3 regions of the Sagittula sp. genome follow, and region 3 is predicted to be linked to each of the others. Evidence: riboswitches for the same ligand, from Rfam matches in the RefSeq annotation. Region 3 holds a riboswitch; each other region holds the start of a gene.
The links. A riboswitch is a leader RNA that binds a small molecule or an ion and turns the genes downstream of it on or off. The one in region 3 is predicted to bind cobalamin.
Positions count from the first base shown of each region.

Region 1: it holds a riboswitch for cobalamin, as region 3 does, so the genes downstream of both, ACU0DV_RS19430 (ABC transporter substrate-binding protein) here and ACU0DV_RS07675 (DUF1636 domain-containing protein) in region 3, are expected to answer to the same signal.
Region 2: it holds a riboswitch for cobalamin, as region 3 does, so the genes downstream of both, ACU0DV_RS10430 (DUF4198 domain-containing protein) here and ACU0DV_RS07675 (DUF1636 domain-containing protein) in region 3, are expected to answer to the same signal.

Region 1 covers NZ_JBRBWD010000044.1:82,928-93,123, reverse strand. Annotated here, with positions in the region: gene hpaH (2-oxo-hept-4-ene-1,7-dioate hydratase) at 1-465, shown strand, start outside; gene ACU0DV_RS19455 (HpcH/HpaI aldolase family protein) at 462-1,220, shown strand; gene ACU0DV_RS19450 (transporter substrate-binding domain-containing protein) at 1,217-1,828, shown strand; gene ACU0DV_RS19445 (MFS transporter) at 2,183-3,472, shown strand; gene ACU0DV_RS19440 (ABC transporter ATP-binding protein) at 3,724-4,485, opposite strand; gene ACU0DV_RS19435 (FecCD family ABC transporter permease) at 4,482-5,540, opposite strand; gene ACU0DV_RS19430 (ABC transporter substrate-binding protein) at 5,537-6,547, opposite strand; cobalamin riboswitch at 6,650-6,839, opposite strand; partial or broken gene ACU0DV_RS19425 (IS110 family transposase) at 7,186-7,851, shown strand; gene ACU0DV_RS19420 (CaiB/BaiF CoA transferase family protein) at 7,863-8,834, shown strand; gene ACU0DV_RS19415 (TRAP transporter small permease) at 8,860-9,387, shown strand; partial or broken gene ACU0DV_RS19410 (TRAP transporter large permease subunit) at 9,384-9,731, shown strand; gene ACU0DV_RS19405 (TRAP transporter large permease) at 9,766-10,196, shown strand, end outside.
Region 2 covers NZ_JBRBWD010000029.1:116,157-126,352, reverse strand. Annotated here, with positions in the region: partial or broken gene ACU0DV_RS10450 (energy-coupling factor ABC transporter ATP-binding protein) at 1-119, opposite strand, end outside; gene cbiQ (cobalt ECF transporter T component CbiQ) at 179-964, opposite strand; gene ACU0DV_RS10440 (cobalt ABC transporter permease) at 968-1,543, opposite strand; gene cbiM (cobalt transporter CbiM) at 1,540-2,157, opposite strand; gene ACU0DV_RS10430 (DUF4198 domain-containing protein) at 2,162-2,947, opposite strand; cobalamin riboswitch at 3,091-3,295, opposite strand; gene ACU0DV_RS10425 (AAA family ATPase) at 3,395-6,004, opposite strand; gene ACU0DV_RS10420 (metallophosphoesterase family protein) at 6,001-7,131, opposite strand; gene ACU0DV_RS10415 (cytochrome c3 family protein) at 7,415-8,593, opposite strand; gene ACU0DV_RS10410 (Na(+)-translocating NADH-quinone reductase subunit A) at 8,759-10,012, shown strand; gene ACU0DV_RS10405 (RnfABCDGE type electron transport complex subunit D) at 10,009-10,196, shown strand, end outside.
Region 3 covers NZ_JBRBWD010000023.1:41,931-52,126, forward strand. Annotated here, with positions in the region: gene cobJ (precorrin-3B C(17)-methyltransferase) at 1-153, opposite strand, end outside; gene cobI (precorrin-2 C(20)-methyltransferase) at 150-884, opposite strand; gene ACU0DV_RS07655 (precorrin-8X methylmutase) at 881-1,510, opposite strand; gene ACU0DV_RS07660 (cobalamin biosynthesis protein CobG) at 1,507-2,691, opposite strand; gene cobN (cobaltochelatase subunit CobN) at 2,688-5,999, opposite strand; gene cobW (cobalamin biosynthesis protein CobW) at 6,046-7,101, opposite strand; gene ACU0DV_RS07675 (DUF1636 domain-containing protein) at 7,102-7,488, opposite strand; cobalamin riboswitch at 7,606-7,795, opposite strand; gene cobO (cob(I)yrinic acid a,c-diamide adenosyltransferase) at 7,845-8,456, shown strand; gene ACU0DV_RS07685 (YrhK family protein) at 9,182-9,448, shown strand; gene ACU0DV_RS07690 (cobyric acid synthase) at 9,445-10,196, shown strand, end outside.

The sequences.
Region 1 (10,196 bases), on a different contig from region 3:
GTCGAGCTGGCCTTTGTCATGGGTGCGGACCTGGAAGGCGCGGGGTGCCAGGTGCACGATGTGCTGCGTGCCACGGAATACGTGACCCCGGCGCTGGAGATCATCGACTACCGCACGGAGGTGCCGCGCCAGATCGTCGACACTATCGCCGACAATGCCGCCTATGGCGCGATCGTGCTGGGCGGACGCCCCGTGCGGCCCTTCGACGTCGATCTGCGCTGGCTCGGCGCGACCCTCTCGCAGAACGGCAACATCGAGGAAACCGGCCTGTCGGCGGGGGTCATGGGGCATCCGGCCGCGGGGCTGGCATGGCTGGTGAGCAAGCTCGCGCCGCTCGGCAGCGGTCTGAAGAAGGGCGACATCGTGCTGGGCGGGTCCTTCACCCGGCCCGTGGACATCCGCTCCGGCGATGTGATCTTTGCCGATTACGGGCCTCTGGGCGCGATCGGAGTGTCCTTCGAATGATGCCGGCCAACAGCTTCAAATCCCGGCTGAAGGCTGGGGAGGTGCAGATCGGCCTTTGGTCTTCTCTGGCCGATCCCACGGTGTCCGAGATCCTCGCCGGGTGCGGGTATGACTGGATGATGCTCGATCTCGAGCATTCGACGGCCAGCCCGGCGGATGCGCTGGCCTGGCTGCGGACGCTGGCGGCTTACCCCGTCAGCCCAGTGGTACGCCCTGGCTGGAACAACCCGGTGGAGATCAAGAAACTCCTGGACGCGGGCGCGCAGACCCTTCTGATCCCCTATGTCCAGAATGCCGAGGAAGCGCGGCAGGCCGTGGCTGCAATCACCTATCCGCCCGAAGGCATTCGCGGCGTGTCCGGCATCACCCGAGCGACGCGGTTCGGCGCGGTACAGGGCTACGCCCAACGGGCCAACGAAGAGCTGTGCCTTCTGGTGCAGGTGGAAACCCGTACGGCGCTGGACAATCTCGAAGAGATCGCCACCACGCCCGGTGTCGACGGCGTTTTCCTCGGACCGGCAGACATCGCCGCCAGCTTTGGCCATGTGGGCCAGCCCTCGCATCCGGAGGTCAAGGCCGCCATCCTCGACGCCATGGCCCGGCTCAAGGTGCTCGGTGTGCCTTCTGGCATCCTGTCGCTGGATCAGGCTTTTCTGCAGGAGGCCAGGGGCGCGGGCGCGGCCTTTGTCGCCGTCGACGTGGACAGCGGCATGCTGCGGCGCGCGGCCTGCGCCCGCCGAGCGGAATGGGCATGACCTCTCTGCGCATCGCTTTCAATCTGAACAACCGCGCCGTGGTGCAACTGCACGACGGCGTCTTTACCGGCCCTGCCGCAGAGGTGGCGCGTCATATCGCCGAGGCGCTTGGCGACGTGACCCTGAAGGGATACCCCGACGCGCGCAGCATCTTGCAAGACATCGGCAGCGGCTGGGACATGGCCTTCCTCGCTGCCGATCCGAAACGTGCCCACTTGATGCGTTTCAGCACACCATACCTGCAGGTCCGTGCAACCCTGCTCCTCCGCGCAGACAATCCCGCAAGAACCTTTGCGGAGTTCGTTGCGACGGGGCAATCGATCCTTTCGGTGGCGGGTGCAGCCTACCACGGGAATCTTACGCGCCTCGTTCCCGAAAGCTGCCTGATCGCCGCAGAAAGCGCCGCAGACGCGAGACAACGCTTTGCCGATGGCGACGCTCCGGCACTCGCGGGGCTGCGCGCAACTTTTGCCGACAGACCTTTCCCGGAAACCCGGATGCTCCAGGACGATTTCGCCATAATCTCTCAGGCGGTGGCGCTCGCCCCGGAAGCGGCCCCCCTGTTGGACACTGTCGAGATCGCCATTCACAAGGCGCGCTTGTCCTGAGACCTGCCGTAAAGTGCACTATCCCGAATGCTCTTGGGACCCAACGTCACCTTGAGAAGATCCGCGCCACCACGGCGTGAAAAGCTTGATCAAAACCGCGTCCTTGCCATCACACTCCGCTTAGGGTCACCAAATGCTGCGGCGGGGGACATGGGGACCTGAACACTCGGCCGTGCGGAGCGTATTGCTGGCCGTCGGCGACTGCGAGCAGCATTGGTCAGCTTGCGAAAGTCCGCAGTACTGACAGACAGGGTTTTCTCCGTGCGTGTTCGAAGCGCCGCTTGATGCACGCAAGATGGACCCGAGCTCTGGCGCAGTATTGCGCTAGTCGCCTTCGAAGCCGAAGGTGCGGCCATGGCAACAGAAACAGACTTCTCCTTTGCTGCGCTGACCGGTCCGGCGAGACGGCACATCCGGGTGTTTCAGGTCCACCAGTTTCTTGATCGTTTTGCGATGGGTCTGACGGTTGCCGTCGTTGCACTGGCGTTGTCCGATCGGGGCATGGACCTCTTCCAGATCTCGCTCCTGTTTGGCGTCTACTCACTGACGACCATGGCGATGGAACTTCCGTTCGGCGGACTGGCCGACAACGTTGGACGCAAGCCGGTCTTCCTGGCCGCAGTCGTCGCCAGCCTGGTCTCTCTGGCACTCTTTCTCTCGACGCGCGATTTCTACGTTCTCGCGCTCTCATTTGCCTTCATCGGTTTCGGGCGAGCCCTGCGGTCGGGCACGCTCGACGCATGGTTCGTTGAGACCTTCCGAGCCGCTGCGCCGAACGTGGACGTTCAGCCCGCTCTCGCAAAAGCGCAGTGGGCGAATGCCATGGGCCTGGCGGTGGGAGCTGTCTTGGGGGGCGTGCTGCCCGATCTCTTTGGGCCGGTGGCAGAGAGTCTGGGTTTCAGCGTTTACGACGTCTCTTACGCCGCGAGCTTTGCCGTGATGCTTGGGGTGTTCACCTACACCTTGCTTGTCATCATGGAGGATCCGCGCCCGTTGAACCCTCAAGCCCTGAAACAGGGGTTTGCAACTGTACCGCAGGTGATCGGGGACGCAGGTCGTCTTGCCCTCAGACATCCGGCGTTGTCGGTGCTGTTGGCGGCTCTGGCGTTTTTCCTGATGGCGACCAACCCGGTCGAAGTGATCTGGCCGACCCATGCAAAACCGATGCTGGAGGAAGGTTATGCGAACACGGTCATCGGTGTCCTGACCGCCACCTATTTCTTTTCAATCGCATTCGGCGCGTCTCTGTCTCCGTACATCAGTCGGATTTTCAGACGACGGCACGCGATCACCCTTGCCGCGGCTTTCGCCTGCATGGCGGGCGTTCAGGTCGCGTTTGCCCTTCAGGACGGCATCGCGGGCTTTGCGACGGTTTTCATCCTGTATTCGGTTCTCCTTGGCGTATCCGAGACGCCCGCCAGCAGTATTCTTCATCGATGCGTAGAAGACCGCCAGCGATCCACGATGCTGTCTCTGAGGTCGCTGATACAGCAACTCGGAGCAGCTCTGGGTCTGGTCTTGGTGGGAGCGGTCGCCGAGGCCTACTCCACACCTGCGGCCTGGATCGTCGGCGCCGCGTTTCTTGTCGTTGCCGTGATCCTGCTCGGCATCCTCGCCAAACGGCTCGCCGCAGAGATTGAATAGCGATCATTTGAGCGACATGCATCGTCGGTAAGAAGTGGGCTTGCAGCGGACTCGCGGCGGTGCTGCAAGGGCAGGTGGAAGGTCACAGCGATCTCCGCATTGATCTGACCGAGGAAGTGCTTGGCTCCGTTGGGCAGCACTTCGGCGATGGAGGCCGCGTTTTGGCCGCGCTGCGCCGGCAGGTGGCGGGATGTGCAGCGCGCTCGGACTGGGACTGGCCGGTGACAGAGGCGATGAAGATGCCCTATCCGCTATAGGGCATGGGAGAAATGGAGGCGCGGCGATCCGTCGGGTGCCGCGTGGCGCACCGCCGCGACGCCGAATACATCGGCCAGCAGAGCCTCGTTGAGCACCTCGTGTGGACGGCCCATTGCCACCAGTCGGCCCCGGCTGAGCACCCCGATCCGGTCACAGGCCGCGGCCTGGTTGAGGTCGTGGAGCGCTATGACCCGGGTGATTGGCAGGGCCTGGACAAGAGCCATGAGTGAGAGTTGATGGCGTATGTCGAGATGGTTCGTGGGCTCGTCCAGCAGCAGCAGGTCCGGCGTCTGCGCCAGTGCGCGGGCGATATGGACGCGCTGACGTTCGCCGCCCGAGAGGGTGTGCCAGAGACGTTCGGCAAAGGCGGCCATTTCCACGGCTCTCAAGGCATCATCGACGGCAGCCTCATCTTCGCTCCCCCAGCCTCGCAGCGGCGAAAGATAGGGCGTGCGCCCCAGGTTCACCGCTTCCCGGACGGTCAGGCGGTCCGTCGTCTCGGCCTGCTGTTCGACGAAGGCGATGCGCCGGGCGCGCAAGCGGGCAGGCATCCGCCCTATCTCCTCGTTTTCCGCCAGGACGCGGCCCGTTGTGGGACGCCGAAGTCCCGCGAGGCAACGCATGAGCGTGGATTTTCCAGAGCCGTTAGGGCCGATGAAACCGACAAGTTCCCCGGGCTCTACGCAAACCGAGATGTCCTCAAGCAGGGGCGTGCGGTGCACGCGGGTCGACATGCGCTGCACCTCGATCCTCATCGCCGCGCTCCCCGGATGAGGATCAGCGCAAAGGCCGGAGCGCCGACCAGCGCGGTCACCACACCGATGGGCAGGACCTGCCCCGGGACGATGATGCGGCTGATGACGTCTGCCGCGACAAGGAACACCGCACCCGCCAGCGCCGAGGCGGGGACCAGCCGGTCGTGGCGTGTGCCGACGAGAAAGCGCATGGCATGCGGCACGACAAGGCCAACGAAGCCGATCGCGCCCACTTTGGAAACGAGCACCCCAACCATGATGGCGGTGACGGTGATGAGACTGCCGCGCAAGGCCGGCACGTTGATCCCGATGGATGCGGCTCCGTCCGCACCGAACGTAAAAGCATCAAGCCCACGCCGGTGCCAAAGACATAGCGCGACACCCCCGAGGGAGACGGCCGTGCAGGCCCCGACGTCATCCCAGCGGATGCCCGACAGATTGCCCATGAGCCAGAACATGATGCCGCGCGCCTGCTCGGCATTGGCGGAACGGGCGATGGTGAAGGCGGTCAGAGCGTTGAACATCTGCGAGCCGGCGATCCCGGCGAGGATGATTGCGGCCGCCGCCTGGGTCCCGCGCCCGCCACCCGCGCTTCCGTTCACTGCGTGGGCCAAAGCCACGACGCATCCGAAGGCAACAAGCGCTCCGGACAACGCACCGAGCGACATCGAGATTGCCCCGCCTCCGATGCCCGCGACCGACACGAGGACCGCCCCCGTCGAGGCACCTGCAGACAAGCCCATGAGGTAGGGATCGGCTAGCGGATTGCGCAGCAGCGCCTGAAGAACGACCCCGGTCAGGGCGAGGCCAGCCCCGCAGCAGGCGGCCACGATCGCCCGCGGGAGGCGGTAACTCCAGATGATGCCCGCCTCGATCCCGTCGACCGGATAGCCCGCGCCCCACAGATGGTTGGCCAGCGTCCGGCACACCACGGCAAAGGGCAGACTGGTCTCGCCGATTGCCGTACCTGCAAGGATGGTGGCCCCAAGCAGAAGAGGCGCGAGCCAGAGCCCGTGCCGTACCGTGATGCGCGCGGGTGTGGCCGCCATGGTCATTCGAAGGACATCTTCGAAAGGGCTTCGGAGAGCGTTTCCAGCCCGTAGATCGACCGCATCGTCGCGCTCATGGCGTGCGCATCCATCTGCACGATCCGGTCCTCGCGTACGGCCGTCATCTGGCTTGCGACAGGATCGGTGCGCAGGAACTCCAGCTTCTTCTCGATGTCGTCGGCGGGAAAGCGACGGCGGTCCATGTAGGCGATGACGATCACGTCCGGGTCGGCCCGGGCGATGCTCTCCCATCCCACTGTCGGCCATTCCTCGTCGGAGGCGATGACATTCTCGATCCCCAGCTTGGACATCATGTAACCCGGCGCCCCGAGGCGTCCGGCGACATAGGGATCCATTTCGACGTCGGCGGAGGAGAACCAGAACACGGCCGACAGGTTCTCGGGCAGGTCTAGGCCTTCCGCACGGGCAATGGCGCGTTCTTCGGTCGCCTGAAGGTCCGAGACAAGGGTTGCGCCCGCGGTGCGCACGTCGAATATCTCCGCCAGCTCCCGAATGCCCTTGTAGATCGAGGCCGTCTCAAAGGCGCCGACGCGTGTGCCATCGCCTCCGGTGGAATTGTCCTTGGTGTCGCAATCGGCGGGCAGGATGTAGGTCGGGATTCCGATGTCGTGGAACATCTCCCGTGTGCCGACGTTGCCGCTCTCGCCCACATGCCATTCGTATTGCACGGCGACCAGCCCGGGCTTCTTCGCGACCACGCTCTCGAAGCTGGGGTCGTTGTCGGCCAGCCGCTCGATCGCCTCGTTGACCTCCGCGAACTCCGGCAAGACAGGGTTGAACCAGACCGAGGTGCCCGAGACCTTCGGCGCGAGGCCGAGCGAATAGAGGATCTCTGTCGCGGACTGCCCTATCGTCACCACGGTGTCCGGTGCGGCGTCGAACGACACATCGAGCCCGCAGTTTGTCAGTGTCAGGGGGTAGTTCGTTTGCTGCGCGTTCAGCGCCGTCGCGGCGCTGGCCAACAGCGCGGCCGTCATCAAGGTCTGTCTCATCCGATCCGTCCCGTCAGAGAGGACCATCAGGGGAAAGACGCGAAACGGAATGCGACCCGGCGGCCACGTCATGTTTCCCGCCTCGGCACACCCCGTCCGGTCGTGGTTTCGTTCATGTCGGCAGGTCTCCTGACTGACGGGTCACAGCGCCTCTCGCCTTCCCGGGACGAACCCAGTGGCGCATCGAGAGGCACTCACCGCCTACAGTTGCGGGGGCAGTTCCGTTTGCCGGCCGAAGCCGGAACGGATTCCCTTTCAATTCCCGAAGGAAACCGACGCCGCAATCTCTGGCATAGTTCCCGATGCACGGCAAGTGCGGGGCGGCACGAACGCAATCGCCGAAGCCGAGGATGGCGAGTGCGTCTGAAAGGCGAAATTAGGCTCGGAGCGGATCTGCGGCGGTGCGGCAAGGGCAGGCCAAAGGTCACCTCTGGCGCGCCGTCGCTGCAGGCCCATTCCGGCAGTTCACGCGATCCGCCATTGCCGCCATCGCTTTCGCCGCTGCTGCCATCTAGTGGCTATGAGATGCCGTAACGGGGCCTGTCTCGCGACCCGCCCATTATCGTTGCAAGATCGAGGGCAAGCTGGCGCCATTCCCGTATCGGATCCACATGGAGGACTGCGGGATGAAGCTGTGAATTGGGCTGGATGTGTCGCTTGAGAAGACCGCAATTTGCGTGATCAGCGAGCATGGGAAGATCGTGAGGGAGGCGGAGGTGTCCAGCGAGCCCGAGGCGCTGTTGCTCTGGATCGGCGATCAGGACGGGGAAGCTGCGGCTATCGGGCTCGGAGCTGGCCCCCTGTCGCAATGGCTGCATCGCGGGTTGTCCGCGGCTGAACTCCCTGTCGTGCTGATGGAAACCCGGCAGGTGAAAGGCGCCTTGAAGGCCATGCCGATCAAGACGGACCGCCGGGATGCCGAAGGGATCGCACGCCTGCCGCACCTCGGCTGGTTCCGACCGGTTCACTGCAAATCAGTCTCCGCACAAGAGGTTCGCGCTGTGCTCACCGCTCGCAAGGCGGTGCAGCAAGGGTTCATCACGCTTGAAATGTCCCTGCGCGGGCTACTGCGGAACTTTGGCTTCAAGGTTGGCACTATATCCCGTGGCCTATTCGAACATCGTATACGCGAACTGGCGGCAGGTAATCCGATGCTGGTAGCGGCAACCGAACCCATGCTTCGCGCGCGGGCAGCGCTGCGACGAGAACTGGCAGGCCTTGAACGCCATGTCCGCCAACCTGCCCATGACGATCCGGTCTGTCTGCGCCTAATGTCGATGCCCGGGACTGGCGTGGTCGCGGCAAGAGATCCGTTGTGCTGGACGTCAAGGATGCAGATGACCTCGCAACGCTGCGCGCGCTGCAGGAGACCGCGGACGTCTTTGTCGAGAATTTCCGAGACGAGACCCTGGCGAAGATGGGGCTCGCGCCGGACCAGCTGCGGCAAAGCCATCCCGCGCTTGTCGTCGCCTCCTGCAAGGGCTTTCTGAAGGGTCGCTACGAACACCGCGCAGCCATGGACGAGGTGGTGCAGATGATGACCGGTATGGCGTACCTGACCGGGCCAAAGCGGCGTCCGTTGCGCATCGGGTCTTCTGCCAATGACATCATGGGCGGGCTGTTTGCCGCCTACGGCGTGCTCGGCGCGCTGATCCAGCGCGGCAAGACCGGGCAGGGGGCTGCGGTCCGTTCGGGCCTGTTCGAGAACTGCCTTCTGCTGGTGGCCCAGCACATGGTGCAGTTCGACATCGAAGGCGAGGAAAGCCCGCCGATGCCCGAGCGGGTGTTCTCCTGGCCGATCTACGACCTGTTCGAAACGGCGGACGGGCGGCAGATATTCGTGGGCGCGGCGACGGACGGGCAGTGGGAGAAACTGTGCATCGGGCTCGGGCTGGAGCACTTGCTCGCGGATGACCGTCTGAAGACCCGCCCCGACCAGATCAGAGCGCGTGACTGGACCCTGCCGCAGATTGCGGCGGTGATCGTTGCACGGCCCTTCGACGAGATGGTGCAGGTGATGGAGGCCAACGACCTGCTGTTCGCCCCGGTTTCCCGTCCTGCCGAGATGTATGACGATCCGCATGTGAACAGGCCCGGCGGGCTCTTCACCTCCGAGTACCGGGGCAAGAAGGCATTGCCGCTGCGCCGGGTGATCTCGAAGCGAAGGGCGTTCAGGTGCACGTTGCCACCGAGGCGGAAAACAAGGCGATGGAAGCGGTCATGCGTCCCGCCTTCGACGCGAAGTTCAACCGTGACGACCCGGACAGCCAACAGCTCCTCCAGCTGATCGGCCAGCTGTCGAGCGGCAGCTGATGTCTCCTGTTGAGCGGGGAGGGGCGCATGACGCCTCTCGCTCCTTCCCCTTCCGCGTGGCAGCGGCTCTGTCGCGCGCTTGCGCTGCGCTGTCGATCCTCCTGATCCTCGGCACCTTTGGGCTGACCGTCGTCGCGGTCTTCATGCGCTACGTCCTGCACAGCCCGCTTCTTTGGTCCGACGAGGTGACCGGCTGGATGTTGGTGGCGATGATTTCCTGCGGGGTGGCGGAAGCCTACCGGCGGGGCGATCACATCGCCATCGACCTGCTGACCGACCGCCTGCGCGGCCCGTCCCGCGCGGTACAACGGGTGTTTGCCGGCCTCGCCTTTCTGGTGCTGGCCGTCGTCCTGTTCCTGTCCACGTGGGAAGCGGTGGAATTCTCCCGCATGGTCGGCAGCTACACCACCGGACACCTCGAAATCCCGGGCTGGATCCCCCAGGCGCCGCTGATGCTTGCGGCGGCGATGCTGGTCCTCGTCGCGCTCACGCGCATCCTCGACACCCTCGCTGGGCGGAGCCAATGACCATCCTTTTAGTCTTCGGCGGGCTGATCCTGCTGCTCCTGACCGGAATGCCGATCTTTGCCGCGCTGGGGCTGACGGCCACGGCGATCCTGCTGATCTTCGAGGGCCATATCGGCCCGATCTCCGACACCGTCATGGCGCACCTGTCCAAACCTGTGCTGATGACCATCCCGCTCTTCGCCTTCATGGCGCAGATCATGATCAAACCGAAGGTCATCGACGATCTCTACGTCATGGCAAACACGGTGATCGGCCACATCCGGGGCGGCCTCGGGGTGGCGACGGTGGTGTCCTGCACGATCTTCGCCGCGATTTCCGGATCGTCAGTGGCCACGGCCCTGTCGATCGGTTCCAGCGCCATCCCGCAAATGAAGCGCTATGGCTATCCGGAACGCGAGGCGCGGGGGGGTGATCGCCGCGGGTGTAACCCTGGGCATTCTCATTCCCCCTTCGGCCCCGATGATCCTCTATGCCATCGTCTCGGACGCTTCCATCGGCGCGCTGTTCCTCGCCGGTATCCTGCCCGGCTTGATGCTGGCGATCATGTTCTCTATCTACTGCATGTGGAACGGCGGCACACGCGAACATACATCCTGGTCGGGATGGGGCGCCGTGATGCTGGCGCTGCGCAAGTCGATCTGGGCCGTGCTGACCCCGCCGATCATCATGGGCGGCATATACGCGGGTGTCTTCACCGCTTCCGAAGCCGCCGCCGCCGGGTGCCTCTACGCACTACTCGTTGCGGCGCTGGCCTATCGCACCCTCACACCACGCATGATCTGGGACTGCGCTTATGCCACGATGCGGAC
Region 2 (10,196 bases), on a different contig from region 3:
ACGCGGATCGTGCCGCTGTCGGGCCGTTGCAGTCCAAGGATCAGCCGCAGCAGCGTCGACTTGCCCGCGCCGTTCGGGCCGGTCAGCGACAGGCGCTGGCCCGGTTCAAGCCTCAGGTTTGCGCCCTTCAGGACGGGGTCGTGGCCCGGGTAGCCGAAGTGCACGTCTTCGATGTCGATCAGGGCCATGTGACGTCCAGCCGAAGGAGCGTTGCGCAGATGACCACTAGAAGTAGGCCGAACATCGCGTCGCGGCGCGTGTAGACGAAGTCCTGGAGGAGCACGATGCGCCCCGAAAACCCCCGGCATTTCATCGCGGCGAGGATGCGCTCGGACCGCTCGATCGCGCGCACCAGCATCATTCCCACGAGGTAGCCGAAGGTGCGATAGGTGTGCCACGAGGTCGTGGGGCGGAAGGCCCGGACCTTCATCGCGGCGCGCAGGCGGAGGTATTCCTCGCGCAGGACCTCGATGTAGCGGATGGTGAACATCATCAGGTGCACGAGTTTTTCGGGACACCGCAGCCGGTAGAGCGCATGGCCCATCGTGACCGGCTCCATCGACCCGACCAGCGTCATGAGGGCGAGGATGACCGCGTTGGCCGTCAGCGCGATCTCGACCGCCTGCCTGAGACCCTGCCATGTCGCGTCGAACCCCCAGACGGAGAAGATCGCGTCGCCGGGCACGGTGAACGGAAAGAGCACCAGCATGAAGAAGATGAAGCCGTCCATCGCCGCCATGCGCTTCAGCGTCGGCAGGATGGGCAGGCGCGAGAGCAAGAGGAAGGCGGCGGAGACGACAAGTGCCGCCAGCAGTGCAGCCAGCGATGACAGCGCGACGACCACGACGCCGAAGACGCAGGCGCCCAGGATGCGGGTGCGCGGGTCGAGCTGGTTCACCGCGGTCAGGCCCGGTGCCCCGGTGTCGGCCAGCGTCTTCTGCGCCTGTGTCAGGACGTGACCCATGGATCAGACCGCCATCTTGCGGCGGGCCGCGATGTAGAATCCCAGGCCGAACAGGCCGAGGATGTAGCCCAGCCCGCCAAGGATGGTCTGCAGATCGTTCTTTTCCTTGTAAGCGGCAATTTCGCGGCGCAGGGGACGGATCTCGTCCCGGACGGCTTCGGCGATAACGTCACGCTCCTCTGCCGTCAGCCCGGCGACTGCGGCCGGGGTGGTTGCGTCGGAGGTCGCGGCGGGCGGCGGGGTCTCGATCACCGGCTTGCCGAGGATGGCGGCCACGTCTTCGGCGGGCAGGGTGGTCATTGCCACGTGCCCGGCGCCCAGATCGGCGCGAAAGCGATGCTCGACCGGCTGTTCCGGGGTGAAGACAAAGAAGCCATCGGCGTCGGTGACCGCGCGTCCCAGTTCGGTTCCGTCGGGGGCGGTGACGATCACCTCCTCGCCCACGGCCATCTCGCCGCTGGAGAAGCCGATCTCGCCCTCGATGGAGGACCCGGAGGGAAAGACGGCGGCGATGACCTTGTGGGCCTGGGCGGGCAGAGGCAGCGCCATGAGCGCGGCGGCAAGGGCGAGGCGTTTCATGTTGTGCCTCGCTGCAGCGCAAAGAACAGGTCCGGCTTGACTTTGCGGGCCAGCAGGACGGCAAATCCGGTCAGCAGCCCCTCGATGATCATCACCGGGATATGGGCGACGAACACCAGCTTGGCCGCCGGGATAAAAGCGTCGCCGGACAGCGCGAGGGAAAAGCCCACGAAAAGGGTTGTCGCGGCGATGCTGAAGCTGCCGCCGACCGCGCCCCAGATGGCCCCCGTCACCGGCGTCCCGCGCGAGATGAGCCGCCCGAAGAGGAGGCCCGCCAAGACGGCGGGCAATGCGATGTTCAGCGTGTTGACCCCGAGCACGGTGAGGCCCCCGAACCCGAAGAACACCGCCTGAAGCAGCAGCCCCACGAAGAGCGCCGGAAAGGCGGCCCAGCCGAGCACGAGTCCGGCAAGACCGTTCATGATGAGATGCACCGAGGACGGGCCAATGGGCACATGCACCAGCGAGGCCACGAAGAAACTGGCCGACAGGACACCGGCGGCGGGGATGCGTTCCATGGTCAGCGACCGCAGGCCGCAGGCGATGCCGCCCGCCGCCAGCACGGCCCCGCCGATCACGACCGGGTTGGAAAGGGCTCCGTCCACGATGTGCATGGCGTCACTCCAGTTCCCAGGCGCGGATCCAGATCACGGCGTCCTGGCTGAGTTCCTTGCCCTCGTGCTCGGTCACCGGGCCCACGCCGAGCGCGGCAAAGCCCCAGTGTCCGGCCCTCGGGATGCCGAAGGTGAAATACCCGCTGTCGTCGGAGAGGATCACGACCGCGCCGCCGGGCGGCGGGCTGACCACCGGATCGGTGGCGCGCGCTTGGTTCATGTCCGGCTCGGCCGCCATGAACTCCACCTCGATCTCGGCGCCGGCGACGGGCTGGCCTTCGGACATGACCCGTCCGGTGAAGGTGGAGCCGGCCAGCACGTTGTAGGGCTTGTTCAGCGGCAGGATCTCGGCCGGGAGACCGACCGGATTCATCCAGTCGGTGGGCAGTTCGCTGCGGTTGAGGAAGGCCTTGGTGTACTGCTGGATGTACTTGTCTTCGGATTCCTCGAAATAGGGCTGCGGGACGGTCACGAGCACGTAGTCGCCCGACCGCTTGACCGGGACGCTGCCCAGAAAGGCCGGGGCCTCGTTCTCGGACCCGGTGAAGACGGTCGGTTCGAGCGTGTCCAGAAAATCGGTGCGCTTGCCGTGATGCACCATGAAGAATTCCCGGGGCGTCTCCATCTCCATCACGTAGCCGTTGGAGAAGGGGTGCCAGAAGATCAGCTTGACCGGCACGTCGCCGGGGCGGTCGATGATGGTGTCCGATGTATATTCGAGAAGGAAATGCGCGTGTGTCATCGCCGGAAGCGCGATGCACGCCGCAAGGGCACTCAACCTGCGTTTCATGAAGTCGTCCCTGTCCACTGCGCCACACCCGGCGCGCGTCGTTTCTGGACGCAGGGAACGCTCGACCCCATCCGCGCGGCGGAATGACCCGCCGCCGCACGAGGCCAGACGCGCACCCCGGCGTCCGGTGGAAAAGCGCCTCTTCCATGGGCGCCAGTCCGGCAGGTCTCCTGGCTCGCGGGTCATCGCATCTGGACTGGCCTTCCCGGATTTCTCCAGTGGCATATCAGCCCTGCTTGCCGCTTACAGTTGCGGGGGCAGCTGCAGGGTAGGCACTGGCGTGCCGCACTGCATTCCCTCTTTCCTCCGGGGCGTGAAAACCCCGGAACCGGACGTGCGATTTCCTTGCCAGAAAAGCGCGCGCCCGGTCAATTGCTATTTTTGAGGGGCCAGGAACCGGCCTGACACAGGCGCGGTCCCCCGTGAAACGCGATGGGCGGGTGGGCGTCAGGCGTCTTCCGGCGCCACGGCTGCAAAGCTCAGCGCATGACCGCCCAGGTCGCGGAAGGCGCGCTGGCGGCAGGTCAGGACGATGATCTGGAGGTCGCCCGCCTGGCGATGCAGCGCGTCGAACATCCGTTCGATCCGGTCGTCGTCGGTGAAGACCAGCGCGTCGTCGAGGATCACCGGCGCGGTGCGCCCGGCGTGGGACAACATGCGCGCAAAGGCCAGCCGGACCAGAAGGGCCACCTGTTCCTGCGTGCCGCCGGAGAGTATGTCGACCGGCTCGCTCTGGCCATCGCGGAGCAGCGCGTCCGGCAGCAGGGATTCCTCGCCCCAGGTCAGTTCCGCGTCCGGCCAGAGCAGGTGCAGGAGCGGTTTCAGTTCCCGGGCGATGGGGGCGAAATAGCGGTCGCGGGCCTCGTTCCGGGCTGTTTCCAGCGCCTGTTCGAGCCGCCGCAGCACCGCCACCTCGTGTTCGATCCGGGCAAGGGCTTCGCGGGCCGACGTCAGCTTTTCGGTCGTCTCGGCCAGCCTCTCCTCGACCGCGTCCCCGGAGGACCGGCCGATGCGCTCTTCGAGCCGGGCGAGGAGCAGCTTCAGTCGGGCGGTTTCATCGCGCGCACGGGTTTCCACGGATTCCGCGCGTGTGAGTGCGGCGCGCGCATTGGCGGGATCGGGCGCATCCTTGGCCTTGGCGGCATGTGCGGCCTGCTCTTGGGCCAGTGCCGCCTCCAGCGCCTCCAGTTCGGAGGCCAGTTCGTCTTCCGTGGCGCCACCGGTCCGCGCAAAGGCGTCTTCGGCGCGCGTCAGGCGGTCTTGCAACGAGGTCAGGGCCGTGTCGGCGCGCAGCACCTCCGCCCGGGCGTCCGCCAGCCGTTCCGTTGCGGTGTCGAGCGCGCTGCGGGCGATGTCCCTTGCCTCTCTCGAGGCGGCGAGGTCTGCCTCCGCCTGCGCCAGATCGGGCAGATCTTCGCCCTCCACAGGGATGGGGATCCGGGAGAGCGCGGCGCGGAGCTGTTCGATACCCTCCGGCGCGAGGCTCTGCAGCACGGCTTTTGCCTCGGCGTGCTGCCGTTCCGCTTCGTTCCGGGCGGCGGCGGCATCGCGCGCGTCCTCCAGCGTCTCGGCACCGGCGGCTGCGAGTGCTGTGCGCAGCGCCTTGGCCGCGGCGTCCACGGTCCCCGTGTCGTGCCCGGTGTCGCCCGGTCGGATCTCCAAGTGACCGACACCGGCGATGTCGAGGCGGGTGGTCCGGGCGAGGGGGACCGTCTGTCCGCCGGGCAGAGCGGCGTCGCCGAAACGGATCGCTCCTTCGGAGCCTGCCGTGTAATGGGCGATGACTTGCGTGGCGGTGGCGTCGCGGGCGGCGATGGCGGCGGCATGGGCGTTGGCCAGCGTCTCGATCCGGCGCAGCGCCGTGGCGTCGGGTCCGTTGCGGGCGGCGCCTGCCGCCGTCTCCATCCGGCGGCGCATCTCCTCCGCCTGCGCGATGCGGTTTTCCAGTTCGTTGCGGCGATCGGCGCCGCCGCGCGCGGCCTCTGCCCGTTGCGCGGCGTTGCGGGTGGCCTCTGCCTTAGACAGGGCAGCCTCTCCGGCGTCGAACGTCTTTTGCGCGGCATCGCGTTTGGCCTGCGCCTTGTCCCGCGCGGCGGCCGCGGCCAGTTTTTCGGCGCCGGTGGCCTCGACATGGCGCGCGGCTTCGGCCCGTTCGGTCTGCGCGGCGCGGAGGGAGGCGAGTTTGCCCCGGGCCGCCTCCGCCGTCAGGCGCGCCATGTCGACCCTGCGGGCGGCGGCATCCAGTTCCTCGGCGTGGCGCATGGCGGCGGCATGGGCGGCGCGTGCGGTCTCCAGCTTTTCGCTGCGCTCGGCCACGGCGTCGGGGGCGTCCCATTCGGCAAGGTCGCGCCGGGCGCGCTTGCGCTCGGCCAGCGCGTCGTGAAGGTCGCGCGCGGTCGCCGAAAGGGCTGCCTCCTGCTCGGTCAGAGCCTCCACCGTGTCGATGGCGGCCTTCCAAGCGCCGCCGGTCTTCGGCTTGCCGGTGCCGGTGGCAAGAGCGGAGAGTTCGTCACGACAGCGCGCCAGCGCCCGGTCCATCCGCCGCCCGCCGGTCATCGCCTCGACCTCGTCCCCGACGGAGGTCATCAGGTCGCGGCGGGCTTCGAGCGCGGCCTGCCGTTCCTTCGTTGTGCCAGCTGTCAGATCGGTGACGCCCTGCCGCACCCAGATCAAACCGGACGGCCCGCCTGCGTCGCCGCCCAGCAGGTCGGCGATCCATGCCTCCGCCGCGTCGGCCTGCGCGATCAGCCGGCTGCCCTGATGGACCGTCGCCGAGGGCCTCTGCAACCAGCGCTTGGAAAGGGTGAAGCGGCCGTCGGCGGTCTCCAACTCGACCGTGACCTCCGGGGCGCCACCCGCGTGCGGCCTGAGCGACGAAACCTCCTTGTCGCGCGACCCGTGCGGCTTGAAGAACAGCGCCTGGATGGCATCGAAGAGGGTGGATTTGCCGTGTTCGTTGGGCTCGCAGAGCACGTTCAGCCCGTCGCCCAGCCCGTCGACCCGCGCCGGTTCCGTGAAGCGGCGGACGTTGTTGAGGGTGATGCTGCGCAGTTTCATTCAGCCTCCTCCCGCACATAGGCGTAAAGCCGGGCGAGGGCGTCGGCCGCCACGTCGCGATCCGCCTGCGACAGCGTCTCGGCGTTGGCGTCCGCCATCAGGCCGTCCGCCGCCAGCCGCAGCGCGCCCGCCCGGTCGATCGCATCGAGGTCGGCGGCCTCGAACAGGGCGCCGAGTTCGTCGGTCCGCAGCTCGAAATGGGCAAAGTCCGGGGCGGCGTCGTCAGCCGCGTTTCCCAGCGCCACCTGCTGCGGCAGGTTGGCCCAGCCGGAGGCCGCGACGCGCAAGAGTATGTCGCGCCGCCCGGTCGCGGGCAGCGCATCGGCCAGCGCCGCCGCGGCGTCCTGCCGTGCGGTGAGGGGCAGGGCGACCTCCCGCCAGAGGAACGATCCCGTGGGGACCTCTTCGATGGTGGGCACGGCGGCCGGACCGTCGAGGCTGACACACAGGCAGACACCGCGCTGACCATGCTTGAAACGGTCCTGTTCCGGGGTGCCGCTGTAGTGCACCCGGTCAGAGACCGTAAGCCGCCCGTGCCAGTCGCCGAGCGCGAGATAATCGAGCCGCGCGCTGCGGTCCCGGTCGGGCGCGATGGTGTCCCCGGCCTCGGTGAAATCGGTGACGCCTCCGTGCGCCAGACCGATGCGCAGGAGACCCTCGGCGCTGGTCATGCCGGGCAGGCACTCCGTCGGGTCGCTGCCGAGTGCGCGGTAGGCCACGGGGCAGGGCAGGAGGACAGCGCTGTCGCCCAGTTCACGCGGGGCGGTTTCGGTGACGGCGATGACGTTTGAGGGGGCGTCCTTGCGGATCGTGTCCCAGAGCGGTTCGGCATCGCGCATGTTGTCGTGGTTGCCGGGCAGGAGCCACCAGGTCACGCCCTCCGCCTCGGCCATGGCGCCGAGCGCCTGGCGGATCACCGGGGCCGAGGGCGTCGCCGTGTCGAAGGTATCGCCCGCCAGCAGCACATGGGCGGCACCACGGCTGCGCGCCGCCTCTGCCAGTTTGCCGATGACCGCGTGCCGCGCCTCCATCAGGCGGCCGCGGATGTTGCCGTCGGGCGGCTGCGGGATGTTGGCGAACTTCCGGCCGATGTGCAGGTCGGATGCGTGGATGAAACGGAAAGCCATGGCCTGCTCCTGGTATGCGATTCGTGCCTTCGCGGGAACGGAAGTCAGACTGCGGCAGGTGGGGGACAGAAACTGTCACGGCCCCTGCGCGGCTGTCCCGTCCTTCCTGGCACGGCCCGGAGGGTGGAGAGAACCATATTCGGGGCGACGCTCCAAGTGGGGACGGGATTATCCCTTCTCGCAGGAACGGGCGCGCCTGCGCCGGATGGTGGTGCAGACGCGGTCCTGACTGTCCAGGAACTTTCCGAAAGGGGCGGCCGGCCCAAACGGCGAAATGCCCGGGTCAGCGCCGCAGGTTCATCTCCTCGACGTCGACACCCAGCGGGTCGCTCAGGTCGGCAATGGAATCGTACAGCAGTTCGAGCGTATAGAGCGGGTTGTGCGCGTAGTTGCCCGGATCGGCGGTGACCAGCTTCCAGTTGAAGGCGGCGCGCAGGCTGCGCGGGGTCCAGGACTTGTAGGCCACCGGACTGCCGTCTTCCATGTCGATGGCGCCGTCGCCGTTGGCGTCGGCAAAGAAATAGGGGTAGCGCGTGCCGTCGTAGATCACCGGCGCCCCGGCGACTTCGGTGGTGTAGGCGCGGATCATGTCCATCAGCGTCCCGGCATTGGCGGCGATGTCGGAATGGATACCGACGTCGGTCTTGCCGCTGCCGTCGTAGCTTTGCCGGGCGATGCGGATGTCCTCGGGGGACTCGGCCTCGTGGCAGGTCTGGCAGGGTTCGAAAACGATCTCCAGCGTGTGCGGTTCGTGGCAAGAGTTGCAGCTTTCCACGGGCTTGGCGTGGAAGAACCGCCCGGAGTAGGTCTGGCCCTCGTAGTGATACCCCGCCTCGCCGTAACCGCCGAGCCAGGTGGCCGCAGCCGTAGCGTAGTGCGGGTTGATGAAGCCGAGATCGGCGTTGGGTTCGTCGACGGGCAGGCCCGCGATTGCCTTTTCCACGTCCGCCCCCGCCGACCGGCCCTGGTGGCAGGTCAGGCAAGACGCTTCGACGCCCGTCACCGGATGCACCACGCCGCTGGGGAAGGTGATCTCGCGCACCTCTGCCAGCCCGGCGTTATGGCACGTGCCGCAATCGACGACGCCGCCGGTGTTGATCGGGCCGTCCACGACACCGGCCTCCGTGCCGTCCAGCCCGTGGAAATCGCGGAACCCTTCGCCCGAATGGCAGGTGGCACAGCGCGCGTTGACCTCGCCCTCGTCGTCCCAGTGGCGGAACGCTTCGGCGGCGGCATTGGCATGGGCAGAGCGGAACCAGTCCTGGATCGCCTTGTCGTTGTCGATGTTGATCTCGGACGGCGAGAACGGGCCGGACTGCGGAAGCGCGAAGGGGATGACGGGGGCCTCGCCCTCCGCGTCGTCGGAGGCTGACTGCGCGGTTGCGGACGCGGCGAACAGCAGGCCCGCGATCACGCCCGCGGCAAGGGACGGCACGAGCGATCCGGGGAAGGGTGACGGCATGGGCAATCTCCTTTCGAAGCAGGTTTGCAATTGCAGCAAGGATCGCGCGGTTGCGAAAAGATGGCATTGATTCAAATCATATCGTGGACCGAAAGCCGCCGTTAACCTTCAACTTCGAGGCGTTTTCAACAGGCGCGCAAGGCACCGCAACCGAGTGGGAGAAGGATGGGTTTTTTCAGGGCGGGAAAGGGACTGGTCCCGGCGATCGCCGCATTGCCGGAACGCCGCGACGACACTTGCGTCACGACGGAAGAGGCGGCGGTCCTGCCGCCCGCGGGTCCGATCCTGCACGTCACGCCTCTGGTCGCCGAAGGTGACCGCGTGGCGCAGGGAGAGGCCGTTGCCCACCTGCGTCATGCGCCCGGTATCCGTCTGACCGCACCCATCGCCGGAACCGTGGCGCGGATCGTCATGCGGCCCGGGCGCAGGCTGGTGGAAATCGTGCTGTTCCGCGACGGGGACGCGGTTGTCCGGCACGAGACGAGCGACCAGACCCCGGAGGCCCTGCGCCGTCTCTTTCAGGCTTCGGGCGTCTGGCCCCTGCTGCGCAGGCGGCCCTTCGGCGGAATGCCCGATGCAGAGGAGGCGCCCGCCGCGATCCTCGTCATGGCGACTGACACGCGCCCGGGTGCCCCCGATCCCGGCGGGGCGCTTGAAGGGCGGGAGGAGGACTTTGCCCGGGGTGTTGGCGCGCTGCAGAAGCTGACCGATGGCCCGGTGATCGTCTTTGCCCAGTCGGACGCGTTGCCCACCGGGCTGTCGCTGAGCGCGCAGGTGGTCCATCGCGGCCGCCGTCATCCGCAGGGATTGCCGGGGATCTGCTGCCACGGGGTCTTTCCCGCGGGCCTTGGCGCGCCGGTCTGGGACATACATGCCGAAGACGTGGCCGCCATGGGCGCGCTGCTGGACACCGGGGTGCTGCCGGTCATGCGGCAGGTGCGCATCGGGGGGACGGGTCTGCGCGAAGGACGAAGCCTGCGGACCCACCCCGGTGCGGACCTCCGGCAACTCACCCGCCGGATCGTGGCCCCCGGACCGCACACCATCCTGTCCGGCAGTGCACTGGATGGGCACGTGGGTCACTGGCTCGCGCCGCGCGACCGGCAGGTGACGGTCCTGCCTGCACAGGGACCGGCGCGTCCTCGGCACTGGCTGGCGCAGGCGCTCGGCCGCTCCCCGCGCGGTCTGCCCGCGATCCCCACGGCGGGGCTGGAGCAGGCCTTCGCGGGCACGCTTCCCGCGGCGCCCTTCCTGCGTGCCCTTGGGGCGGGGGATGACGAGACGGCGATGAAGCTTGGCGTGCTGTCGCTGCTGGATGAGGACGTGGCCCTGGCCGATTACGTGCTGAGCGAGAACGGAGAGATCGCCACCCAGCTGCGCACCATGCTGGATCGCATCCGGTCGGAGTTCGCAGCGTGATCCGGGGGCTCTGGAACCGCGAAACCGTGGCCGCCGTGCTGCTTGCCGCGCATCTGCCCATCGTGGTGATGTGGATCGCCTACGGCGGGGCTGACACGCTGTTCCGTTTCGGCCTCGCGGCGCTGGTGATCGGCGTCTGGCACCTCGTCTTCCTGCTGGTGCGCGCGCAGGCGCCGTCGCTGTC
Region 3 (10,196 bases):
GCCGGGGCGGTCGGCGACGCGGGCCACGTAGGGGATGTAGCCCACCACATCGGTGGCCTCGGCCAGAACGGCCTGCGCCTCGGGCGTGACGAGGCTGTCGGCACCGGGGCCGAGGCCCACGATCTTCACCCAGCCTGCGGCGGCGCCGGTCATGGGCGGCGCCCCTGCCCGTGCACGAGGACGATGGAGAAATAGGGGGTGACGCGATCCTCCGCCTCGGACAGGCGCTGGACGGTCTGGCCCTCCTGGGCTGCGTATTCCACCAGCCAGGCGCGGTCGTACTTGCCCGCCTCGCGCAGGGCGTGGCGGATCTTGCCGATGTTGCGGCCGATCTTCATCACGACGATGGCGTCCGCGTCGGTCATCCGCTGGATCAGGGTTTCCGACGGCAGCGTGCCCATCAGCACGGTCAGCACGTCGTCGCCCCAGGTGATCGGCGCGCCGGAGGCGGTCCAGGCGGCGGACATGCCGGTGACCGCGGGCACGACCTCGACCCGGACGGTGTCCTTCAGCCGTTCGTAGAGGTGCATGAAGGAGCCGTAGAAGAACGGGTCGCCCTCGCAGAGCACCACCACGTCCTCGCCCGAGAGGAGGAGCTGGCGGAGGTGCATGGTCACCTGCGCGTAGAACTCCGACAGGGTCTCGTTGTAGCGCGGGTCCTGGAGGGGGATCTCGGTGGTTACGGGGTATTCCATCGGGAAGTGGATCGCGTCCTTCGGCAGGAGCGGCCCGGCGATGGTCAGCGCGTGGCCGTTGCGCCCGGCCTTGCGGAAGTAGGCGACGTGGCGGGCGTTCGCGATCAGCCGGTCGGCGCGCACCGTCATCAGGTCCGCGGCGCCGGGGCCCAGGCCCACGCCGTAGAGGGTGCCGTGCTGCGCGGTCATTCGGCGCGGCTCGCGATGGCGTTGACGGCGGCGACGGTGATCGCGCTGCCGCCGAGGCGTCCCTCGACGATGCAGCAGGGCACAGGCTGGTCGGCCCAGAGCGCGTCCTTCGATTCCACCGCGCCGACGAAGCCCACGGGGCAGCCGACGATGGCGGCGGGGCGCGGGCAGTCCGGGTCCTCGAGCATGTTCAGGAGGTGGAAGAGCGCGGTGGGCGCGTTGCCGATGGCCACCAGCGCGCCGCCGAGGTGCGGGCGCCAGAGCTCCAGCGCCGCCGCCGAGCGGGTGTTGGACATGCTGGCCGCCAGCGCCGGCACGTCCGGGTCGTGCAGGGTGCAGACGATGGCGTTGTCGGCGGGCAGGCGCTTGCGGGTGATGCCCTCGGAGACCATGCGCGCGTCGCAGAGGATCGGCGCGCCGTTTTCCAGCGCCGTGCGGGCGGCAGCGGCGAAACCGGGGGAGAAGCGGATGTGCCGTTCCAGACCCACCATGCCGGCGGCGTGGATCATGCGGACGGCGATCTGTTCCTCGTCGGGACCGAAGGCGGCGAGGTCGGCCTCGGCCCGGATGGTGGCGAAGGACTGCCGGTAGATCGCAGCCCCGTCGGTTTCGTACTGGTAGGTCATGGGCGGGTGAGGTCCTGGATGAGGGCGTCGGCGGTGAGGCCGGATAGCCGGGGGGTCTCGCCTGCGCAACCCTGACCGAGGTCATAGGCGCCGTCGCGTCCGGTGACGGTGACGGAGGCGGGCGTGGCACGGGCGCAGCCCTTGGCGCAGCCCGAGACATGCAGGTCGCGCACATGGGGAGCAAGACGGCGGGCGAGTTCGCGGGTCTCGACCGTGGCCTGCGGGCAGAAGGGTGCGCCGCGGCAGGCGGAGACGGTCAGCAGCGGATCGTCGGGATCGGTGATGAAACCCGGATGATCGACGCGGCGGGCGCCGTGCAGCAGCAGGAGCCGCCACGGGGTGACCGTGAACGCGGTGGCCCCGGAGCGGGTGAGAAGCTCCGCGAGGTCCGTGGCCTCGATCCGGCCGAAGGGGGCGGCATAGCCTTCGGGATCGTCCGGGCTGGCGCCGGGCCGACCCGCCGGGGGCGCTGCCCCCGGACCCCCGAGGTATTTCCGCCAAGATGAAGGATGCGGGGAAGACAGCGGTGGCGTGGTCTGCCAGGCCTCGGGCAGCCCGCCCGCGGCGGTCCAGGCGCGGGCGCGCCGCTGGCCCGGGGTGCGGGTCGTGCCGAAGAGGGTGGCGAGCGCGATCAGCGCCGGGATCGCCTCGTCCCCGGTGACGGGCAGGCCCTTGTCAGTGCCGTCGGCGCGGAGGATCGGGCCACGGGTGGACATCTCGAGGCGGAAGTCGGCAGGGTCGTTCGTCAGCACCGGCGCCGGGCCGGTGTCGACGGCGAAGCCGACCTTCGCCGGCAGCTCCGGCAGCTCCGGAAGTGCGGCGTAAAGCGCGGTTGCCAGGCGGTGGGTCAGGTCCCCCGGGACGTGGCCGGGAGCCACGAGGACGTTGCGGCGGCCTTCGAGCGTCTCGTCGGCGTCGAGCAAATCAAGCGCGCGCAGCCCGTCAATGAGCGCGGGGTGATCGGCCGCAGCCACGCCGTAGATCTGCAGGTTGGCGCGGTTGGTCATTTCCAGCCCGCCGTCGCCGTAGCGCAGGGCAAGGGTGCAGAGCCCCTGCCCCTGCGCCGCCGTGAGCCGTGCGAAGCACGGGCGGACACGCACCACGAGGCCGTCGCCCGAGGCCATGGGCCGGAGCGCGCCGGGGCACCAGCCGCGCACCTGTGGGTCCGTGCCGTCGGTCATTCCGCCGCCCTTTCGATGCCGGTCGCCATGTCGGCGAGGATGGAGTTGCGGCGGCTGGTCCAGAGGCCCGCGCGGTGCAGTTCCGCGAAACGCGCCTGCATCGCCGCATGGGCCTGCGGGTTGGCCTCGCGCAGGAAGGCGTCGGTCTCCGGATCGCCGAGCGTGGCGTCGTGGTAGAGGTCGAAGAGGTGGTCGGGGACCGCCCGGGCCAGGTGCGCGAAGGCCGCCATGTGTTCGAGCGTGGCGGCGATTTCCGCAGCACCGCGGAAGCCGTGGGGCATCATGCCCCGGGTCCATGCGGGGTTGGCGGCGCGGGCGCGCACGACGCGGGCGATCTCCTCGGTCAAGGTGCGGGCGCGCGGGCGGGCGGGGTCGGTGTTGTCGAGATGCCAGAGCGCGGCATTGCCTCCGGTGACCTGCTGGGCGGCGGCAAAGCCGCCCTCGTGCCCGGCGAAGTCCATGGCCAGGAGCAGGTCGGTTTCCGGCAGGTCGTGCAGGTGCACGAAGCTGTCGGCGGCGGCGACGCGGGCGGCGAGGCCCTGCGCATCGCGGGTGGCGGCGTCGCCGTCCAGCGCGAAGGCCGAGGCGGCAAGCCAGGCCTCCCCCGCGGCGCGGCGGCCCGCGTCGCTGTAGTCCTCGAGCGTGGCGCCCATGTTCAGGCCGAAGCTGCCCGGTGCGGGGCCGTAGACCCGGGCGAGGTCGGCGCGCCCGGCGAAGGGGTTCCAGTCGGGCGCCTCGTCGCGCTGCGCCAGCGCGCGCACGGCCTGTGAGAAGAGCGCGGAGAGCGTCGGGAAGACGTCGCGGAAGAGGCCGGAGACGCGGAGGGTGACGTCGATGCGCGGGCGGTCGAGTTCCGCGATGGGCAGCACCTCGATCCCCGAGACCCGTTCGGAGCCCTTGTCCCAGACCGGCTTCACGCCGAGGAGGTGCAGCGCCATGGCGAATTCCTCGCCGGCGGTGCGCATGGTGGCGGAGCCCCAGAGGTCGACGATCAGGCCGCGGGGCCAGTCGCCTTCGTCCTGCAGGTGGCGGCGCACCAGCTCCTCCGCCAGTTTCACGCCCTGCGCATGGGCGGCGCGGGTCGGGACGGCGCGGGGGTCGGTGGTGAAGAGGTTGCGGCCCGTGGGCAGCACGTCGCGGCGGCCCCGGTAGGGCGAGCCGGAGGGCCCCGGCGCGATGCGGCGGCCGTCGAGCGCGGCGGGGATGGCGCGGCGTTCGGATGCGGGCGAGCCGGTGAGGTCTTGTGGGAGGTCTTGCGCCGTCGGATCCCTGCGACCCCAGATGTGCAGGCCCTCGCCGAACTGGCTTTCCTTCACGTCGCAGACGAAGCGGTCGATGCGGGTGATCGCCTCGGCGGTGGAGCTTGCGCGGTCGAGGCCGAGGTCGTCCTCCACCCCCAGCGCCTGCGCCTCGTCCCGGATGTCGGATTGCAGCCGGTCGCGGCGGCGCGGGTCGAGGCCGTCGGCGTTGGAGAATTCGTCCAGCAGCGCCTCGAGCCGGGCGAGCCGGTCCGGGGTGCCGCTCTCGCGCAGCGGCGGGGGGACGTGGCCGAGGGTGAGCGCGCCGAGGCGCCGCTTGGCCTGCGCCGCCTCGCCGGGGTCGTTGACGATGAAGGGGTAGATCACCGGCAGGGTGCCGGTCAGCGCCTTGGGCCAGCAGGCGGCAGAGAGCGCCACGGACTTGCCCGGCAGCCATTCCAGCGTGCCGTGCGCGCCGATGTGGATCAGCGCGTCGGCCTGCTGTTGCAGCCAGAGGTAGAAGGCGACGTAGCCGTGACAGGGCGTGCGCGAGAGGTCGTGATAGTCGTCGTCGCGGGTTTCCGGCGTGCCGCGTTCGGGCTGGAGCGCGACCGTCGCGCGGCCGCAGCGGAGGGCGGCGAAGCGGAAGGCGCCGTCCCGGACCAGCGTGTCGGTGTCGGGGGCGCCCCAGGCGGTATGGAGGTCGTCGCGCAGGGTGTCGGGCAGTCTGGCGAGGGCCGCCTCGTACTCCGCCAGCGGCCAGCTTTCGGTACGGGCCAGGAGGGCAGCGGGCAGGTCGGCGGGGGCGCCCGTCACGTCGTGGCCCGCGTCGCGCAGGTCGTCGAGGATCGCGCGGGCGGAGGCCAGTGCGTCGAGGCCCACGGCGTGGCCGATGTTCCAGTCCTTGCCCGGGTAGGTCGAGAGAATCAGTGCGGGGCGGCGCTCGGCCGGGGTGCGGCGGGCCAGGGACAGGCGCGCCACCACCCGGTCGGCGAGGGCCGCGATGCCCTCGGCATGGGCGGCATGGGCGGCGCGGGCGAACTGCAGGTCGGGGTCGCGCGCGCCGGTTTCCTTGAAGGAGACGGGTTCGCCCAGGATGGTGCCGTCGACTTCCGGCAGCACCACGTGCATGGCGAGATCGGCGGGCGAGACGCCGCGGTCGGCCTCTGCCCAGGCCTTGCGGTCGGAGGTGGCCAGCACGCACTGGAAGACCGGCACGTCGGCGGCGTCGAGCGGCGAGGTGCCGTCCGCGCCCTTGCCGGAGAAGGCAGTGGCGTTGACGATGGCCGCCGGGGCCAGCGCCGCGATCTGGCGGCGCAGCCAGCCCGAAGCCTCCGGCGCCTTCAGCGAGGGCACGAAGAAGGCGGTGACGGCGAAGCCGCGTGCGGCGAACTCCTCGTAAAGCGCGCGGATCGGCGCGAGGTCGGCGGAGACGAGGTAGGAGCGGTAGAAGACCACCGCCAGCGGCGTCTTGCCCGGCTCCCGCGTCAGCACCGGGCAGGTCACGCCGTGTTCGGGCGTCCAGGCGCCCAGCGGCGGCAGGCCCTTGGCGCCGCGCACCGGCCCGGCATAGAGGCCCGCCGCCAGCGCCAGTTGCGCCAGCGCGGCCTGCGCCGCCACGGTGCCCCCCGCGTCGCAGAGATGCGCCAGCCGCCGCAGCGTGGACACCGGCAGCGTCGACATCTCGTCGAGCCGCCTGTCCTCGCGCCCGTCGGCGGGCAGCACGGCCAGCGCGATGCCCTTCTGCTGCGCCAGCGCCAGGACCTGCTGCAAGCCGTAGGACCAGTAGGGCACGCCGCCGATCAGCCGGATCAGGATGCCCTTCGCGCCCTCCAGCGTCTGCTCGACATAGGTGTCGACCGAAAGCGGATGCCTGAGGGCTGCAAGGTTGGCAAGGCGGAGCGTGGGCATCCGCCCCTCCGGTCCGCCGCCGCGCCGCCAGCCTTCGGCGAAGGCGCCGAGGTCGCTGTCGGAGAACGACAGGACGACAAGGTCCGCCGGGCTCTGGCCCAGGTCCTGCGGCGTCTCGCTCTCTTCGAGGCCGTGGCTTTCGCGGAAGATGACGTGCATCGGCGGTTCCCGGGGAAGGCGGCGCAGAGCCCCGCCCTACTTCATGTCACTCTGCGGCGACCGGCGTGGCGCCGAGGACCGACCGGATGGCGTCGGGACGGATGTCGTCGTGTTCCGCGATGACCACGACACGGCTGACGCGCGCCTCGTCCGGCTTCCACGGGCGGTCGTACTGGTGACGCACGCGCGCCCCCACCGCCTGCACCAGAAGGCGCATGGGCTTGCCCTTCACGGCGGCGTAGCCCTTCACCCGCAGGATGTTCTGTTCCTTCGCGAGCCGTTCGATGGCAGCGACGAGCTGCGCGGGCGTGTCCTGCTCCGGCAGTTCCACCACGATCGACTCGAAGTCGTCGTGTTCGTGGTCGTCATGATCGTCGTGATGCGAGGGGCGCGCGTCCATGTCGTCCTCGGCGGCCGCTTCCAGCCCGAGGATAACGCGCGGGTCCACCACGCCCTCGGCGACCTCGACCACCGGCAGCGGGCGCGGCGCCTCGGCGGCGATGATCGCCTTGGCCTTCGCCACGCCTTCGGGACCGGCGAGGTCGGGCTTGGTCAGGAGGATGATGTCGGCGCAGGAGATCTGGTCCTCGAAGACCTCGCTCAGCGGCGTTTCGTGGTCGATGCTGTCGTCCGCGAGGCGCTGTGCGTCGACGCGCGCCACGTCGGGGGCGAAGCGGCCTGCCGCCACCGCCTCTGCGTCGGCCAGGGCGATCACGCCGTCGACGGTGATCTTCGACCGGATGTCCGGCCAGTCGAAGGCCTTCAGCAGCGGCTTCGGCAGGGCAAGGCCAGAGGTCTCGATCAGGATGTGATCGGGGCGCGGATCGAGCGCCATCAGCGCCTCGATCGTCGGGATGAAGTCATCGGCCACGGTGCAGCAGATGCAGCCGTTGGCCAGTTCCATGATGTTCTCGGCAGGGCAGTCGGGGATGGCGCAGGACTTCAGGATCTCTCCGTCGACGCCCACGTCGCCGAATTCGTTGACCACCACGGCCAGGCGACGGCCACCGGGGTTCTGCATCAGGTGACGCACCAGCGTGGTCTTGCCGGAGCCGAGGAAGCCGGTGATCACGGTGACGGGGAGTTTGGCTAGATCGGTCATTCAGTCGGCCTCCAGTGGGGTGTTCGGGGTCAGGGGCGGGATGCGCGCCACGCAGTTGCGCTTGAAGTGTTCGGGCCGCTCGCGCCACGGGATCAGCCCGTCGCCGGTCGCGTGATAGCGCGCCGCGCCGTCGAGCAGCATGTCCGGATGCGACACCTCGTCGACATTCCCGAACACGTAGGTCCAGCGGTCGCCGCCGCGCAGGGCGACGGTGCAGCCCGCGTCGCAGTTCTGCAGGCATTCGACGGCGGTCAGGCGCAGGCCCGCGGGCAAAGGCCGGGCGGCCAGCGCGTCGTAGAGCGCCTGGCCGGGCCGGCGGTCGTCGGCGGGGATCTCCTGCCCCCGGCGGCACTTCACGCAGACCAGAAGTTCGGCTTCCGATGACATGGCAACCTCGCGCGTCTCATGGGGGGACCTTGAGCGGGGCACGGGCCATGACAGGCCCTCTCCCGACCCCGGATCACCCCGTCCGGTTTCGTTCCTCCGCCCCTTCCACGGCGCGGCCACTGGCAGGTCTCCCGGCTTGCGGAACTGGGCGGCAGGGGGTCCCTGTCTGCCCAACGGCACCCGGCCTTCCCGGCGATCTCGCCAGTGGCTTCGGGCCCTTTCCGGTCACGGTCGCGGGGGCGGCTGCGCCTGACCCCGACGCGGGGCTGCGCATTCCCTTTTCACCTGCTAGACACAGGCACCAGCACCCCGGCTGATGCGCCGGACGCCCGGCAATGTCAAGGAGAGCCCGCGCCATGAGCGAAGACGAGAACGCCCGCCACACTGAAAAGATGAAGAAGATCAAGGCGGCCCGCGACCGGATGATGGCGACCAAGACAGAGGAGAAGGGCCTGATCATCGTCCACACCGGCACCGGCAAGGGCAAGTCGTCCTCCGGATTCGGGATGATCATGCGCTGCATCGCCCACGGCATGCCCTGCGCGGTGGTGCAGTTCATCAAGGGCGCCTGGCCCACGGGCGAAGGCACCTTCCTGCGCGAACGCTTCGCGGCCGAATGCCGGTTCTTCGTGTCGGGCGAGGGCTTCACCTGGGAGACGCAGGACCGCGAGCGCGACATCGCGGCGGCACGGAACGGCTGGGAGATCGCCAAGGCGCAGATCCTCGACCCCGAGGTGCAGTTCGTGCTGCTCGACGAGATCAACATCGCGCTGCGCTACGACTACCTCGACATCGACGAGGTGGTGGGGTTCCTGCTGGAACAGAAGCCGCCGATGACCCACGTCTGCCTGACCGGGCGCAATGCCAAGCCCGAACTGATCGAGGCGGCGGACCTCGTCACCGACATGACGCTGGTCAAGCACCCGTTCCGCGAGGGGGTGAAGGCGCAGAAGGGTGTCGAGTTCTGAGCCTGCGGGATCCGGGTTTCGGCGCGCCTGCGGCGCCCCGACCCGCTGGGGGTTCCCCCCAGACCCCCAAGGTATTTTCGCCAAGATGAAGGAAAGGCTTTCTTAACCGGAATCGCGGAGGCTCGCCGGGCGGTACAGGGAGAGGTCCCGATGACCGCCCAAGGTGAAGGCACCGCGTCTCCCCCTTCCCGGAAGGCCCGAGGCGCGGTGCCCGACCCTCTCCTTCATCTTGGCGAAAATACCTCCGCCGGAGGCGTCCTGACGAGGCCGCATGCGTCATATGGCTGGCAAGGGCGCGGCATTTGCCAGAGGCGCGGGGCGGGATGGGTCGCGGTCTCGCGTTAAAGGCGAGGGCGAATTTTCTTGTTGCGCGGATTTGTCGGTGGTGGCCTCGCGGGAGGGTCAAGCGACGAAGCTGCCTAAGGTCTCCTGGCCCTCCGCGACCGCTGGCGTCGCGTTTCCCTGGAAGGTGCAAAGGCACACCTTAGCCGCGGGTCGGGGCTTTTTCCGGACACTTTCCGTTTTGGTTTCTTTGCATCCACGGCCGATGTGGCAGCGTCGTCAGAGGTGTTTCGGGGGCGCTGTTCGGACCGCCGGGCGGTTTTGTTCTCAGGCTGTCTTCGAGTGCGTGGCGACGGGCGATGGCGGGCGGTGCGTTGACCCTGCTTCGCAGGCTGGTAACGGTGGAGGTCAGTACGCCCAGGCCATGAAGGGACCGCCGCCCGATGTTCAGGAAACGGATGCAGGACGCCACCTCCCGGCACGAGGAGGTCTATGGCTTCTACGAGAAGCTCTATACCACCATCGACCTTTGCGCGGGGATGGCCTTCCTCGTGGGGTCCGTGCTGTTCTTCTGGGAGGAGACGCAGTACCCGGCGACCTGGCTTTTCACCGTGGGTTCCGTCCTTTTCGTCGCGCGGCCCGCGTCGCGGTTTGCGCGGGAATATCATCTCGCGCAGCTGCCGCTGCCCGGGGATCGTGATCCGGAATGACGCGCGCACTCATGCTTCAGGGCACCGGGTCCAACGTGGGCAAGTCGGTGCTGGTGGCGGGGCTCTGCCGCGCGGCGCTGCGCCGGGGCCTGTCGGTCGCGCCGTTCAAGCCGCAGAACATGTCGAACAACGCCGCCGTCACCGTCGACGGCGGCGAGATCGGGCGCGCTCAGGCGCTGCAGGCGCGGGCCTGCGGGCTGGAGCCGCACACCGACATGAACCCGGTCCTCCTCAAGCCCGAAACCGACGTGGGTTCGCAGGTGGTGGTGCAGGGCAAGCGGCTCGCCACGGTCCGGGCGCGCGAATACGCCGCGCTGAAGCCGCAGTTGCTGGGCCATGTCACCGAGAGCTTCGGGCGTCTGAAGGCGCGCCATGACCTGGTGATCGTCGAGGGCGCGGGCAGCCCGGCCGAGGTCAACCTGCGCGCCGGCGACATCGCCAACATGGGCTTCGCGGAAGCAGCAGGCCTGCCCGTCGTGCTGATCGGCGACATCGACCGGGGCGGCGTGATCGCGCAGGTGGTGGGCACGCAGGCGGTGCTCTCGCCCGCGGACAACGCCCGGATCGCGGGCTTCCTGATCAACAAGTTCCGCGGCGACCCGTCGCTGTTCGACGACGGTTACGCGCTGATCGAGGCGCGCACCGGCTGGCGCGGCTTCGGCACCGCGCCGTGGTTTGCCCATGCCTGGAAACTGCCCGCGGAGGATGCGCTCGACATCCGGGCGCCGGAGCGGCGTGCGGGGCTGCA